Linked DNA regions of Ruegeria pomeroyi DSS-3. The protein of the gene in region 1 interacts with the protein of each later gene in a pairwise test. Links are inferred from orthologs where the notes say so. Each region holds a gene or a part of one and is shown in the gene's direction. Other genes may lie near its edges. The genes, in order: def and SPO_RS18830.

Region 1 (7,068 bases):
TTCCGCCCCCTCGGGCGAATAGGCAGCCAGCGTCGCCATCTGCCCGGTCGAGTTCGGCGCCAGCGACAGCGCCGCCATCCGCTTGGCAAAGCGGCCGCGCAGTTCGGGATCGGGGATGATGACCTGGCCAGTGTGCAGGCCCGCTATGTTGAAGGTCTTGGAGGGCGCGGTCAGCATCAACAGCCGGTCGATGATATCGGGCGCCGCGTTGGGCATCGGGATATGAGTGTGACCCGGATAGACCAGGTCATGGTGGATCTCGTCCGACACAAGAAGCAGATCGTGCCGTTTGGCGAAATCGGCCACCGCGCGCAGCTCTTCCTGTGTCCAGACCCGGCCGCCCGGATTGTGCGGCGAGCACAGGATCACCATGCGCTCGTTGCCGGTCATCTGCGCGTCATAGGCGGCGAAATCCATCTCGTACCGGCCATCGGTGTTAACCAGCTGGCATTCCACCACCTGACGGCCCGCATTGCGGATCACCTTGGCAAAGGCATGATAGACCGGTGTGAACAGCACGATCCCGTCGCCCGGCTGGGTGAAGGTATCAAGGCACATGCCGACGCCATTCACCAGCCCGGTGGTTGTAAAGATCGCCTCGGGCGCCACATCCCAGTCGTGGCGGTTGCGCATCCACCAACGGATCGCGTCAGTATAGGGTTTGGAGTAATCCACGTAGCCCAGCACGCCATGGTCGGTCATCTCGCGCAGCCTGGCCAGCACATGATCGGGCGCGCGGAAATCCATGTCGGCGACCCACATGGCCAGCCCGTCCTGGGCGGGCACGCCATAGATGGGCTCCATCATGTCCCATTTCGAACAAAAGGTTCCGTGGCGGTCGATCAGGTCGTCAAAGCTCATCTGTGTCTCCGGGGTCATCTGGTCGGGCAGAGGCTAGCCTGTTTGCCGCCGTGCGCAAGGGGCGTTGCAGCAGAGCGGGCAATCGCCTAAATCGGGGCCATGAAACGTGCTATTCTCATTCATCCCGATCCGCGCCTGAAAAAGGTCTGCGCACCCGTTGCCGATATCTCGGACGAATTGCGGGCGCTGGCCGACGATATGCTGGAAACCATGTATGACGCGCCGGGCATCGGCCTGGCGGCGCCGCAGATCGGTGTGCTCGACCGCTTGATCGTGCTCGATTGCGTCAAGGAAGAAAGCGCGCCCGCGCGCCCGCTGGTGATGTTCAACCCGCGCGTGGTGGCCGCCTCGGACGAAACCAATATCTACGAGGAAGGCTGCCTGTCCATCCCCGAGCAATATGCCGAGGTGACCCGCCCCAAGGTGGTGGATGTCGAATGGATCGACCGGGACGGCAAATTGCAAAGCGAGACATTCGACGGGCTCTGGGCCACTTGCGTGCAGCACGAGATCGACCATCTGGATGGCAAGCTGTTCATCGACTATCTCAAGCCGCTGAAACGCCAGATGATCACCCGCAAGATGCAGAAGCTGAAGCGCGAGCGAGCCCGGGCGTGAGCGTCCTGCCGATCCTGACCTGGCCCGATGCGCGCCTGTCGTGGCGCTGTGATCCGGTTGAGGGGATCGTGCCCGACGATCTGATCCGCGACATGTTCGACACGATGTATGCCGCCAAGGGACGCGGTCTGGCGGCGCCTCAGGTCGGCGTGATGCAGCGGTTTTTCGTCATGGATGTCGGCTGGAAAGAGGGCCCCCCCAGCCCGATGGCGATGATCAACCCGGTGATCATGGCCGCCGAGCGGGTGCCGGTCGAGATGGAGGAGGTGTGCCTGTCGATCCCCGGCCTGTCGGTGCCCGTCACCCGGCCCAAGGCGGTAACCGTGCAATGGACCGCGCCCGAGGGCGACATTCACATGGCCGATTTCGACGGGTTCGAGGCGCGCTGCATCCAGCACGAATTCGACCATCTGAACGGGGTCGTCACGCTGGATCATCTGGACCCGCGGGCCCGCGCCGCCATGCTGTCCGCTTATGAGGGAAACCATTCATGACCGTTCGCCGCTGTCTGCCCTGGCCCGACAAGCATCTGCGCACCCGCGCCGCCGAGGTGAGCGAGATCACCGACGAGATCCGCGCCATCTGGACCGACATGATCGACACGATGGAGGCGATGCCCGGTGTGGGCCTGGCCGCGCCGCAGATCGGGGTGATGCTGCGGCTGGCGGTGGTCGACGGCTCGTCCGAGCGGGGCCGCGCGGTGCGTCTGGCGAACCCTGAGATCCTGCATGCCTCGATCGAGCTGCGCGAACATGACGAGGCCAGCCCCAACCTGCCCGGCGTCTCGGCAAAGCTGAAACGCCCGCGCGCGGTGACGGTGCGGTTCCTGAACGAACAGGGGCAGGTCGACCGGCGCGATTTCGTCGGCATCGAGGCGACCAGCGTGCAGCACCAGATCGACCACCTGAACGGGCGGATGTATTTCGACAATCTCAGCAAGGTGAAACGCGACATGCTGCTGCGCAAGGCGCGCAAGCTGGGGGGCTGAGGTCATGCGCGTCGTGTTCATGGGAACCCCCGATTTCTCGGTCCCGGTGCTGGAGGCGCTGGTCGCGGCCGGGCATGAGATCGCTGCCGTCTATTGCCAGCCGCCGCGCCCGGCGGGGCGCGGGAAAAAGGACCGCCCGACCCCGGTCCATGCCCGCGCGCTGGACCTGGGGCTGGAGGTGCGCCACCCGGTCTCGCTGAAAGGGGCCGAGGCGCAGGCGGATTTCGCCGCACTCGGCGCCGATGTGGCGGTGGTGGTGGCATATGGGCTGATCCTGCCGCAAGCGGTGCTGGACGCGCCGCGCCATGGCTGCCTCAATATCCACGCCAGCCTGTTGCCACGCTGGCGTGGCGCGGCGCCGATTCACAGGGCGATCATGGCGGGTGACGAAGCGACCGGCATCTGCATCATGCAGATGGAGGCGGGTCTCGATACAGGTCCGGTGCTGCTCAGGTCGAGGACGCCCATTCGGGCGGAGGAGACCACCGGCGCCTTGCACGACCGGCTGTCGGCGATGGGCGCCGACCTGATCGTCGAGGCTCTGGCACGCCTGCCCGAACTGACGCCCGAGCCGCAACCCGAGGATGGCGTCACCTATGCCGCCAAGATCGACAAGGCCGAGGCGCGGGTGGACTGGACCCGCCCCGCGGTCGCGATCGACCGGCAAATCCGGGGCCTCTCGCCCTTTCCCGGCGCCTGGACCGAGATTGCGGGCGAGCGGGTGAAACTGCTCGCCTCGCGCCTGGACGAGGGGCAGGGCACCCCGGGTGAGGTGCTGGACGATGCCCTGACCATCGCCTGTGGCACCGGCGCCATCTCACTCATCCGCTTGCAACGGGCGGGCAAGGCGGCGCAGGATGCCGATATCTTCCTGCGCGGCTGGCCCGTGCCAAAGGGAACCCGCCTGTAGAAGGGGATTGCGCATGTTCATGGTTCTGATGGGAACGGTGGTGATCGCCGGGATCGTCGGCTACATTTCCGAGAAATCGGGGTTCACCCATAACGGCTATCTGCAATCCATCATCATCTGCGTGGGCGGGGCCTTCCTGTTTTACTTTGTGCGGATCATGTTCGGGATCGGCTTTGGATCTGCGGGGATGAACGCCATCCTTTCGTCTATCGGCGCGCTGATCATCGTCCCCTTCCACTGGAGGAAATGAGATGCATATCGTTGTCCTGATCATCATCGGCGCCGCTGCCGGGTTTCTGGCCACCCGGCTGATGCGGGTCGAGGCGGATATTCCCACCACCATGCTGATCGGCATCGTTGGCGCACTGATCGGCGGGCTGATCCTGCGGGCGCTTCTGACCATGATGGGCTGGCTGTCGGGCTTTGTCGGCGCGGTACTGGGCGCGCTTCTGGTGGTCTGGCTCTGGCAGACCTATCTGCGGCGGCGCTGAGACGCGCCGGACGAGTGCGAGGCTCTGCCTCGCGCTTCGGAGTATTTTGGGCGAAATGAAGAGGCGTCAGCCGCGCGTGCGCGGCGGGCGGCTTTTATAGACCGGCAGGCGCCAGCCAAAGATCAGTGACCCGGCGCGCAGACCCCAGCAGACAAGCGCGCAAAGGCCCAGCGCGGGCAGCGTGGCCAGCCCCAGCCCGGTGGCGATCACCGCCGCCACCGCTCCCGCCAGCGCGCAAGAGACATAGAGTTCGCCCTGTTTCAGGACCAGCGGTACCTCGTTGCAGACCACATCGCGCATCAGCCCGCCCAGGCAGCCGGTCATCATCCCCATCAGGACTACGATCACGGGCGGTTGCCCCTGCGCCAGTGCGACCCCGGTGCCGGCCGCCACCGCGATGGACAGTGCAAAACTGTCCAGCCAGATCAGCAGGCGATAGCGGCTTTCGACCAGATGCGCGGTGAAGAAGACCAGCGCCGCAGCACCGGAGGCGATCAGGATATAGGCGGGCTGGCCCACCCAGAACACCGGGTCACGGCCCAGAAGCAGGTCCCGCACGGTGCCACCCCCCACCGCCGTCAGGCAGGCGACAAAGGCAAACCCAACCAGGTCGAGCTGCGCCCGGCTGGCCACCAGCGCGCCGGTCAGGGCAAAGACCAGAACCGAGGCGTAATCAAGCAGCGCAAGCAGGCTCACGCGCGGGCCTTTTTCGGCTTGAAGGGTTTCATGCCTGCACGCGCCAACTCGTCGGCGCGTTCGTTCTCGGGATGTCCCGCATGGCCCTTGACCCACTTCCAGGTCACGTCATGGCGTGCCTGCGCCAAGTCAAGACGCTGCCACAGTTCGACATTCTTGACCGGTTTCTTGCCGGCGGTCTTCCAGCCGTTGCGCTTCCAGCCGAATATCCAGCCGGTCACACCGTTCTTTACATAGGCGCTGTCGGTGACCACGGTGATTTTCGAGGGCCGCTCCAGCGTTTCCAGCGCGTTGATCGCAGCCAAGAGTTCCATCCGGTTGTTGGTGGTCTCAGCCTCGCCACCGCACAGCTCGCGTTCCTTCAGCACGGTCTCGCCCTCGATGGCGCGCAACAGCACGCCCCAGCCGCCGGGGCCGGGATTGCCGGAACAGGCGCCGTCGGTATAGGCAAACAGCTCAGGCATGGGCGCGCATCGCGATCCAGTCCTCGACCTTGCCGCTAAGCCCCGGCCCAGCGCCGAAAGAGCGGGCGGTGATGGTGAATCCGGCCTGTTGCAACAGATGTTCCAACGCGTCCTCCTGGTAATAGCTGTAGAACCGACCGAGGCTGTCGCGCCCTTCGCCGGTCCCGAGCTTGAGGGCGATATGGAAAATCCCGCCGGGTTTCAAGGCCCGAAACAGGTGCGCGAGATGGCCGGGGAACTCGGCCTGCGGGGCGTGCAACAGGCTGAAATTGGCCCAGATGCCGTCATAGGCGGCGGTCTCGTCGATCTCGTCGAACCGGGCCTGACGGGCGGTGACGCCCGGGTGCCGCGCGGCCAGCGCCACCATTTCGCCCGAGGCATCGACCGCCACCACCGTCAGACCAGTCTGCGCCATCCGGGCCGCAGAGGTGCCGGGGCCGCACCCGAGGTCAAGCACCCGGCCCCCCGGGGGCAGGGCGGCGACAAAGGCCTCCAGCGCGGGGTCGGCGGCGTTGTGATCCTCGGTCAGCGCGGCATAATCGCTGGCGCGGTCGTCATAGATGCGGATCGTTTCCGGGTCGCTCACAAGAAGGCTCCTACTGCCAGGCAAATGGTAACGACCGCCGTCAGCAGCAGGCGCAGCCGCATCCACCAGACCGGCGCCAGCCCCCAGCTGGCAAAGGCCGCATCCAGCATCAACAGGCCCAGAAAGCCGAAGATCAGGTTGATCGCCGCGCCGGTCGGGCCGCCCCCGGTCATGAAAAAGGCCCAGAGCGCGGGCAGCACCGCAAGTACATAGCCGGTCGCGGCGCGGCGGTCATCGGCCTTGGTCGCAAAGCCCCAGAGCACGCCGGACATGAAGGCCAGGATGATCTGGCCATAGGCGATCTGCACATAAGGCCCCACAAAGCGGGGGCCAAGCGCAGCAGCGCCCCAGGCCTGCGCCGCCGGGCTCAGATAGGTAAGCGCGCCCCAGAGGAATGGGATCAGCCCCGCAAGGCCCAGGATCAGCGGTGCGCGGGGGATGGCGGTCATGCGCGCTCCATCGCGAGACGGGCGGCAAGCCCGGCAAAGACCAGGGCAAAGCCGCGCCCCATCCAGCGCAGCGCCCGTTCGCTTTGCATCAGATAGGTGCGCGCGGCCGAGGCGAAGGCGCCATAGAGCAGGAACACGGCAAAGGTCATCGCCATGAAGACGAGGCCCAATAGGCTCATCTCGGCAGTGGCACTGGCCGGGTTGCCGGACAGGAACGGCGGCAGCAGCGCCAGGAAAAAGACGGAAAGCTTGGGGTTCAGGATGTTGATCAGCGCCCCGCGCCAGGCGATCCGCCAGCCGGGCTGGTGGCTGTGCTCGGATCGGATCGCCAGGGCGCCGTCACTGCGCAGCGCCTGCCAGGCGAGGTAGAGCAGATAGGCGACACCAGCGGCCTTGACCAGTTGGAACAAAAGCGCCGAACTGTGCAGGATCGCCGCAAGCCCCAGAATAGCCGCCGCCAGATGCGGCAGGATGCCAAGCGTACAGCCCAGCGCCGCCCAGGCCGCCGCGCTGCGACCGCGCCCCAGACCGATCGCCAGCGTATAGATCACACCGGTGCCGGGGGCCAGGACAACGACAAAGGCGGTGATGAAAAATTGCAATGAAATCATGAATCTAACCCTTTTCTGTCGTCGGTCCGCTGTCGGTTCCTATGCAGCCTAGCGGTGAACCTGCGGCTAGGGAAGCGGGGTTTCGGTAAGGTGCAGGCTGTCCCGCCCGGCCATATCCTGCCACCATGCCGCCAATGCGGGATAGCGCCGCAGCAGGTCCGCCCCCTCTGGCGCCTGTACAAAGGCTGCGATCATCGGCGCCAGATGGCAATCGGCGCGCGTCACCGGCCCCGAGAGCACCAGCCCCTCGGCCGCGATCTCGTCAAGCGCGGCCAGAACCGCCGGTGCACGCTCCATCCCCTCGCGCAGGCTCTGCTGCGACGCGGGTTCGCCCATCGCCGGGCGAAACACCGCGTGGGAATAGACCTGCCGGACCAGGGGCCAATAGGCATAG
Region 2 (7,125 bases), 500 kb from region 1 along the record:
CCGGGCTGGGGGGCGTCATGTGGGGCCTCTATCAGGAGGTCGTGAGTGCACATATGGGCAATCAGGCGATGATCCTGATCTTTATCGTCGTCATCATCGGCGGGCTGGGCAGTGTCGAGGGCTGTTTCATCGGTGCCCTGCTGGTTGGGCTGATGCAGAATTATGTCGCGTTCCTGGAACCCAAGGTGGCGCTGATTTCCAATATCGGCCTGATGGTTGCGATCCTGATGTGGCGCCCGATGGGCATGATCCCGGTGGTGAAGGCAAAATGATCAAAGCGGTTCTTTCGGGCGACATGCCCCGCTCATTGGTGCTGGCCCTGATCCTGGGGCTGATCCTGGTCTGTCTGGCGCTGGCGCCCTTCCTGTTTCCCGGCGTGCGCACTGTCGATACGGCGGCACGGATCTGCGTGTTCATCGTGCTGGTGGCCAGTTACGATCTGCTCTTGGGCTATGGCGGCATCGTCAGTTTCGCCCATACCATGTTCTTTGGCATCGGCGCCTATGGGGTCGCACTGGCCCTGACCCATCTCGGGCGTGGCTTCGATGCGATCCTTGTGGGCGCGGGTGCAAGCGCGCTGCTGGCAGCGGCGCTTGCCTTTGTCATTGGTCTCTTCAGCCTGCGGGTACGGGCGATCTTCTTTGCCATGATCACGCTGGCGGTGGCCTCGGCGGTGGCCGTTCTGGTCAGCCAGCTGTCGGGCCTGACCGGGGGGGAGGATGGGCTGACCTTCAAGACACCGCGCGCGCTGGGCCCGGCCTTCAAGTTCGGGGACGAGCTGTTCGGGGTGAAGCTGAACGGCAAACTGTTGTCCTATTACGTGGTGTTCATTGGCAGCCTGGTCCTGTTCCTGCTGATGCTCAGGGTGGTGAATTCGCCCTTTGGCCGGGTGTTGCAGGCGATCCGCGAGAATGATTTCCGGGCCGAGGCGATCGGCTATCGGGTGGTCTATTACCGGGTTGCGGCGACCTGCCTTTCGGCAGCGGTGGCGGCGCTGGCGGGCAGTCTCTATGCGATCTGGCTGCGCTATGTGGGGCCGGATACCACGCTGAGCATGGAGATCATGATCGACATCCTGCTGATGGTGGTGATCGGCGGCATGGGAACCATGTATGGCGCTGTGATCGGAGCAACGCTGCTGGTTCTGGCGCAGAACTATCTGCAGAACCTGATGGGTGTCGCCGGGTCGCTGGTCGACGGGGTGCCGGTGCTGCCGCAGCTTTTGGATGCCGACCGCTGGCTCTTGTGGCTTGGGGTTCTGTTCATCCTCAGCGTCTATTTCTTTCCCACCGGCGTGGTGGGCCGGTTGCGGCGCGGCTAGGCTTTGCGAATACGCTCGGCGGCGGCGGCATATCCGCCCGCCGCCCCGTCGATGAAATGCACATGATCATCGCGCATCGCCGAGGGCACGAAACAGGTCATCATCGCCTCGTCCTGAGCAAACAGACCATAGCGGATCTTGCCGCGGCGCCGCGCATCTTCAAGGATCGTCTCGATCCTGGCGCGCGTCTCGGCGTCGCAATCGAGGGTCATCTTCAGCCCGTCATCGAATTTGCGGTAATCGGCATTGCGGCTGACCATGCGGGCATAGTGATCGGGCCGGAAGTCGCCCAGCCGAAGGCCGGTGCGAAACAGCAGCCAGATCAGCAGGTTCTGACCCAGAAGCTTCATTTTGTGCAGGGCCAGACTGCGGCCCTCGCGCGACACATGGGCATCCAGCGTCAGGCCCGGCGGTGGCCAGGTCACGCCGGGGCCGCCGGGCGGTACCGGGTGGCCGCTCCGCTCGAGCCCGTCAGCAGTGGCCATGACGCGGCGGGCCAGATCGGCAAAGTCACGCTCGCTTGCCGTCTCGGTGGGGGCGATCACCAGCGACACGATCTGCCCGTTCCGGGCGCGCATGTTGGACCAGCGGCAGGACAGGCCGGTCAGATCGGGCTGAGCGCCGGGAGGGGCAGGATCGACAACGAATTCACCAGCCTTCATCCGTGCTTCGGCCCAGGCCAGCCCCCGGCCCGAAAACATGGCGTAATCGACCCCCTGCGAAGCCGCATAGCGGGCCACCCTTACATCCCGCCGGGCGGCGCGGATCGTGGCGACCGGCACCAGCGCGGCGCGCAGGGCGATGTCGAACTCCTCTGCCGCCCAGCGGCGCAGATCGGCCAGCACTGTGCGGACCCGCTCGGCCTTGTCGCCGGGGACCGCGAAACCGGCGCCGTCGCCGCCAAAGACATAGGGAAAGCGCTGGTCGCCCATTGCGTTGATCATGGCCGAGATCACCGCCGCGCCGACCATGTTCACGGTCTTGTAGCGCCCGCGCGCGATCTCTCCGGTACTGTCGACGATATCGGCAGTGCCCAGCACCCAGTCATCGGGAAGGGGTGTGAACCGCGATGGTTCAGACAGCTCGGGGAAATCCATCACCGGGCGCAGCGAGGCATAAAACGAATCCGGATCTTCAACCATGTGACCCTCACAACAATATGACTCTACATAGCAGCCTGACGGCGAAATCCAGAGCCTTGCCGCACAGCAGGCGCGCTTGTGCCGCGACAGATAACATGTCAACCATCACGCAGGCGCATATCGGAGAGGTAAACGCATGCAGGCCGGTCTGATCATTCTGTGTCTGGCCTATGTGCTGAGCCAGTTCTTTCGTGCCTTTCTGGCGGTACTGACCGCAGACCTGGCACGTGATATCGGTGCGCAACCCGACGATCTGGCCTTTGCCTCGGGCCTGTGGTTCCTGACCTTCGCCGCGATGCAGATTCCCGTGGGCTGGGCGCTGGACCGGATCGGACCGCGCCGGACCGCCGCGGCCCTTCTTCTGGTGGGTGGCGGTGGTGGTGCCGCGCTGTTTGCCCTGGCCACGACGCCTGTTCACATTAGCGCGGCCATGGTGTTGATTGGGGTCGGTTGTTCGCCGGTGCTGATGGCCTCTTACTTCATCTTCGCGCGCGAATATCCGCCCGCACAATTTGCCACCCTGGCCGCCGTGATGCTGGGCGTGGGATCGGTGGGCAACCTGGTGGCCTCATACCCGACCGCGCTGGCGGTCGAACTGATGGGCTGGCGCGCGACGCTGGCCGGGTTGGCGGCAATCTCGGCAGCGGTGGCAGCGGGTATCTGGCTATCGGTGCGCGACCCCGAGATGGTGCAGCACGACACCAAGGGATCGCTGCTCGATCTGCTCAAACAGCCGCTCTTGTGGACGATCCTGCCGCTGATGCTGGTGGCCTATGCGCCTGCGGCGGCGCTGCGCGGGCTTTGGGCGGGACCCTATCTGCGCGATGTGTTTGACCTGGACACCGGCCAGATCGGGCAGGCGACGCTGATCATGGGGGCGGCGATGATTGCCGGCACCTTTGCCTATGGACCGCTCGACCGGGTTCTCGGCTCGCGGAAATGGGTGGTCTTTGGCGGCAACCTGGGCGGCGTACTGGCACTGGCCCTGCTGGTTCTGTGGATCGACCTCGGCGTCTGGTCCTCGGTTGCGCTGTTGGCGGCGATCGGCTTTCTTGGCGCCTCGTTCCCAGTGATCATGGCGCATGGCCGCGCCTTTATTCCTACGCATCTGGTGGGGCGTGGAGTAACCTTGCTCAACCTCTTCGGCATTGGCGGCGTCGGGTTGATGCAATTCGTCACCGGGCGCCTGCACGAAAGCTATGCCGCCGCTGGCCCGGCCGCGCCCTATACCGCAATCGTGACCTTTTTCGCGGTCTCGCTGGTCGTTGGTCTGGTGATCTATCTGTTCAGCCGCGACAGTCTGGCCTGACTGGGGTCTTTCCTCGCCGTCACTTTCCCTGTATGGAACCGCCGCCGGTCAAGGCGACCGGGTATATCTGGAGAAACAAGAAAATGGGTTATCGCGTCGTCGTCGCTGGCGCCACGGGCAATGTGGGCCGCGAAATGCTGAACATCCTGGCCGAGCGCCAGTTCCCCGTGGATGAGATTGCCGCGCTGGCAAGCCGTAAATCCCTGGGCACCGAAGTCAGCTTTGGCGACAAGACTATCAAGACCCAGGATCTGGACACTTTCGACTTCACCGGCTGGGACATGGCGCTGTTCGCCATCGGCTCGGACGCGACCAAGGTCTATGCGCCCAAGGCGGCCGCGGCCGGTTGCGTGGTGATCGACAACAGTTCGCTCTACCGCTACGACCCGGACATTCCGCTGATCGTGCCCGAATGCAACCCGCAGGCGGTGCATGGCTATGCCAAGAAGAACATCATCGCCAACCCCAACTGCTCGACCGCGCAGATGGTGGTGGCGTTGAAGCCGCTGCACGACCGCGCCACGATCAAGCGCGTCGTCGTCTCGACCTATCAATCGGTCTCGGGCGCGGGCAAGGACGGCATGGACGAGCTGTGGGAACAGACCAAGGCGGTCTATAACCCGACCTCGGACGTGCCCCCGAAGAAGTTCCAGAAGGAAATCGCCTTCAACGTCATTCCCCATATCGACGTCTTCATGGAAGACGGCTCGACCAAGGAGGAATGGAAGATGGTCGCCGAAACCAAGAAGATCGTCGATCCCTCGATCAAGGTCACCGCAACCTGCGTGCGGGTGCCGGTGTTCGTCGGTCACTCCGAGTCGATCAACATCGAGTTCGAGGAATTCCTGGACGAGGACGAGGCCCGCGACATCCTGCGCGAAAGCCCCGGCATCATGGTGATCGACAAGCGCGAGCCCGGCGGCTACGTCACGCCCAAGGAATGCGTGGGCGATTTCGCCACCTTCATCAGCCGCATCCGGCAGGATTCGACCGTCGAGAACGGGCTGAACCTGTGGTGCGTCTCGGACAACCTGCGCAAGGGCGCGGCGCTGAACGCGGTTCAGATCGCCGAATTGCTGGGCCGTGAGGTTCTGAAGAAGGGCTGACATCGCCCGATCAAGACTCTTTTCAGCACCCTCGCCCGGTCGGGCGGGGGTGTTTTTGTTTGCTCTGTTCACAAGATCAACTCAAGGTCGAGTCAGGGCGGGTTTCTCTACCGGAATTGACCTGTTTCCGAAATCTCTAAAATCTGTCCTAAACATGGCTAATTTTGGCCAGATCGCGGACAAACTTTTGTTTTTAATGTGATTTATCACTTTTTTGACACAATCTTGCACGATTCCCGACCGAATCGCGGCCAAACATCAAGTCATCAGGAAATCGAACCTTCGGCGGATACATCAGGGACCACCGGAAAAATACCCTCGCAGAGGTACCGGTAGAGTTGTGCCCCCTCCCCGGTGCCGCCGAGAATGTGCCCAAGTGTAAAGAGTTCGGACCACCGCCCCTTCCCCCCAAGCGGTGCGATCCGACCCATCAGGAACAACAAGGCGGTATCGCCTCTGGACAAAGAGGAAAACGAAAATGGCAACCATCATCACCTTCCCGCGTCGCGACATCCAAACCCCCGTTTCGGGCGTCGAAGCCAACGCCGACAACGTCCTGTCGCTTGCCGACTGGCGGGCACGGGGCCGGGCGCTGCGCACCGCAAACGGCGTGTTCTTCGTTTCGACCCCCTGGGGCAGCTCCGGCGACGCCGCCTGATCCAGACCGTTCAGCACCATATTCAGGAGTGACAGAGATGACCCAGACCCTTGCCCACAAAGCCCGCCACAACCGTATCGCCGCGCTGCAATATCTGCGCCTGACCCGTCAGGGAGCCGAGCGCGAAAACGAGGTGATCAACCTGTTTGCCCACCGTGCCCGCCAAAAGGCCAAGCCGATCTTCAGCTCGGTCCGGGCCCGGGTCGAGGATGAGCGGATCGCCGCCTAAGACCTTTGGATCGGATTTCGAAAGGGCGCCCATCGGGCGCCTTTTTCTTGTGCAGTCAGGGTTGAGATGCCAGCCTGCCGCTATCCCATTGCCTCTGATCAAGGATTTCTGATGCGCTTTTTTGTTCCGTTTGTCGTGGCCCTGTTCAGCACGGTCACACCGGGTTTGGCCGGGTCCTATTCCACCGAGACCACGGTCACGGCGGCGACTGTCTTTCCCCAGGGGGCCGCGGTCCGGCGACAGCTTTCCATGGAACTGCCGGCCGGGCGGCATGATTTGACCCTGTTGGGCATTCCCGTTGACGGCCCAGAGCTGGAAACCCTCGATATCCAGGTAGCGGGTGCGCGCGTGCTGGCGCGCAAGTTCCGGCATTCGGATGTGCCCTGGCACGATTATCGCAGCGCGGCCTATCTGGCAGCGCGCGAGCGGGTCCGCGCGGTCGAACAGCAAATCCTGGCTGTCCGGGACGCGGCAGAGACCGCGCGGCTCAGGGCTCGGGCCGCTGATCAGGCGTCGGGCTTTCTGGCCCGTCTCGGCGAGAACGAGGGTTTGGCCGGGGCCGAACCCGAGACCTTGCGCGCCATCACCCGGATGATCGCAGAAGAGGCGCTGACCTCGGCCCGTGCGGCGCAGGACGCCGAGATCGAGGCGCGCGGGATCGAACGCAAGTTGACCGCGCTCGAGGAAGAGCTGCAAGCGGCGATGCAGGATCTGGCCGCCGTTTCCGGGGCAACCGAGGATCGGGGCGTGCTGACGCTGGACCTTGAGCTTGAGGCAGAGGGGACGGTCGAAATCGACATCGGTTATCTGACCTTAGAGGCTGGCTGGCAGCCCGTAACCGATCTTTATCTCACCACCGGCGCCTCTCCCCAGGTCGACATTCGCCTGGGCGCGCGGGTGACGCAGGATACTGGCGACGACTGGAGCGAGATCGCGCTCAGCATCTCGACCCTGCGCCCGATGGACAGGGCCAGCCCGTCAACGCTCTGGCCGCTTTTGCGCCGGATCGTCGAGCCCGAGCGTGAAGAGCGGATGTTCAAAGGCGCCATGGCCGAGGCGGTCGTCGAAGCACCGGTTATCGTCGACGAGTTTCAACCCGCCTATGACGTTCCCGGCACCGGCCAGACCTATACGCTATCCGCGCCGGTTACGCTGATCTCGGGGGTCGAGGACACGTTTCTGGAGATCGGCAGGGTGAGCGAGGCAGCAGAGGTGTTTGCCCAGGCGGCGGCGCAGCATGACAGCCACGCCTTTCGGATGGCGCGGTTTCGCAATTCCACGGGGCGCACGATCCTGCCATCTGACAGCGGGCGCCGCTTTGTCGATGGGGTGATGGTGGCCCTTGAAGCGACGCCGCAGA

The links.
Region 2: the proteins of def (region 1) and SPO_RS18830 interact in binary tests that used the Escherichia coli proteins (3 or more experiments, as listed by UniProt). The link is inferred for Ruegeria pomeroyi DSS-3 from one-to-one orthologs.

What each region holds. Positions count from the first base shown.
Region 1 is NC_003911.12:3,419,190-3,426,257, reverse strand. What follows is about bases 1-2,719. They hold def (peptide deformylase), read left to right. Parts: upstream 1-960; coding sequence 961-1,479; downstream 1,480-2,719. Other genes in these bases: fmt (methionyl-tRNA formyltransferase), read left to right, coding at 2,472-2,719; def (peptide deformylase), read left to right, coding at 1,970-2,467; def (peptide deformylase), read left to right, coding at 1,476-1,973; SPO_RS16310 (MalY/PatB family protein), read right to left, coding at 1-861. In the rest of the region: more of fmt, read left to right, coding at 2,720-3,377; SPO_RS16285 (hypothetical protein), read left to right, coding at 3,391-3,627; SPO_RS16280 (GlsB/YeaQ/YmgE family stress response membrane protein), read left to right, coding at 3,629-3,868; SPO_RS16275 (trimeric intracellular cation channel family protein), read right to left, coding at 3,935-4,564; rnhA (ribonuclease HI), read right to left, coding at 4,561-5,028; SPO_RS16265 (class I SAM-dependent DNA methyltransferase), read right to left, coding at 5,021-5,614; SPO_RS16260 (DUF3429 domain-containing protein), read right to left, coding at 5,611-6,063; SPO_RS16255 (LysE family translocator), read right to left, coding at 6,060-6,674; SPO_RS16250 (glutathione S-transferase family protein), read right to left, coding at 6,741-7,068. UniProt on the Escherichia coli protein: Removes the formyl group from the N-terminal Met of newly synthesized proteins. Requires at least a dipeptide for an efficient rate of reaction. N-terminal L-methionine is a prerequisite for activity but the enzyme has broad specificity at other positions.
Region 2 is NC_003911.12:3,919,929-3,927,053, forward strand. Bases 3,091-5,866 are described here. They hold SPO_RS18830 (aspartate-semialdehyde dehydrogenase), read left to right. Parts: upstream 3,091-3,855; coding sequence 3,856-4,878; downstream 4,879-5,866. Other genes in these bases: SPO_RS18825 (MFS transporter), read left to right, coding at 3,091-3,772; SPO_RS18835 (hypothetical protein), read left to right, coding at 5,357-5,536; SPO_RS18840 (hypothetical protein), read left to right, coding at 5,574-5,765. In the rest of the region: SPO_RS18810 (branched-chain amino acid ABC transporter permease), read left to right, coding at 1-272; SPO_RS18815 (branched-chain amino acid ABC transporter permease), read left to right, coding at 269-1,321; SPO_RS18820 (DUF3095 domain-containing protein), read right to left, coding at 1,318-2,463; more of SPO_RS18825, read left to right, coding at 2,600-3,090; SPO_RS18845 (DUF4139 domain-containing protein), read left to right, coding at 5,877-7,125.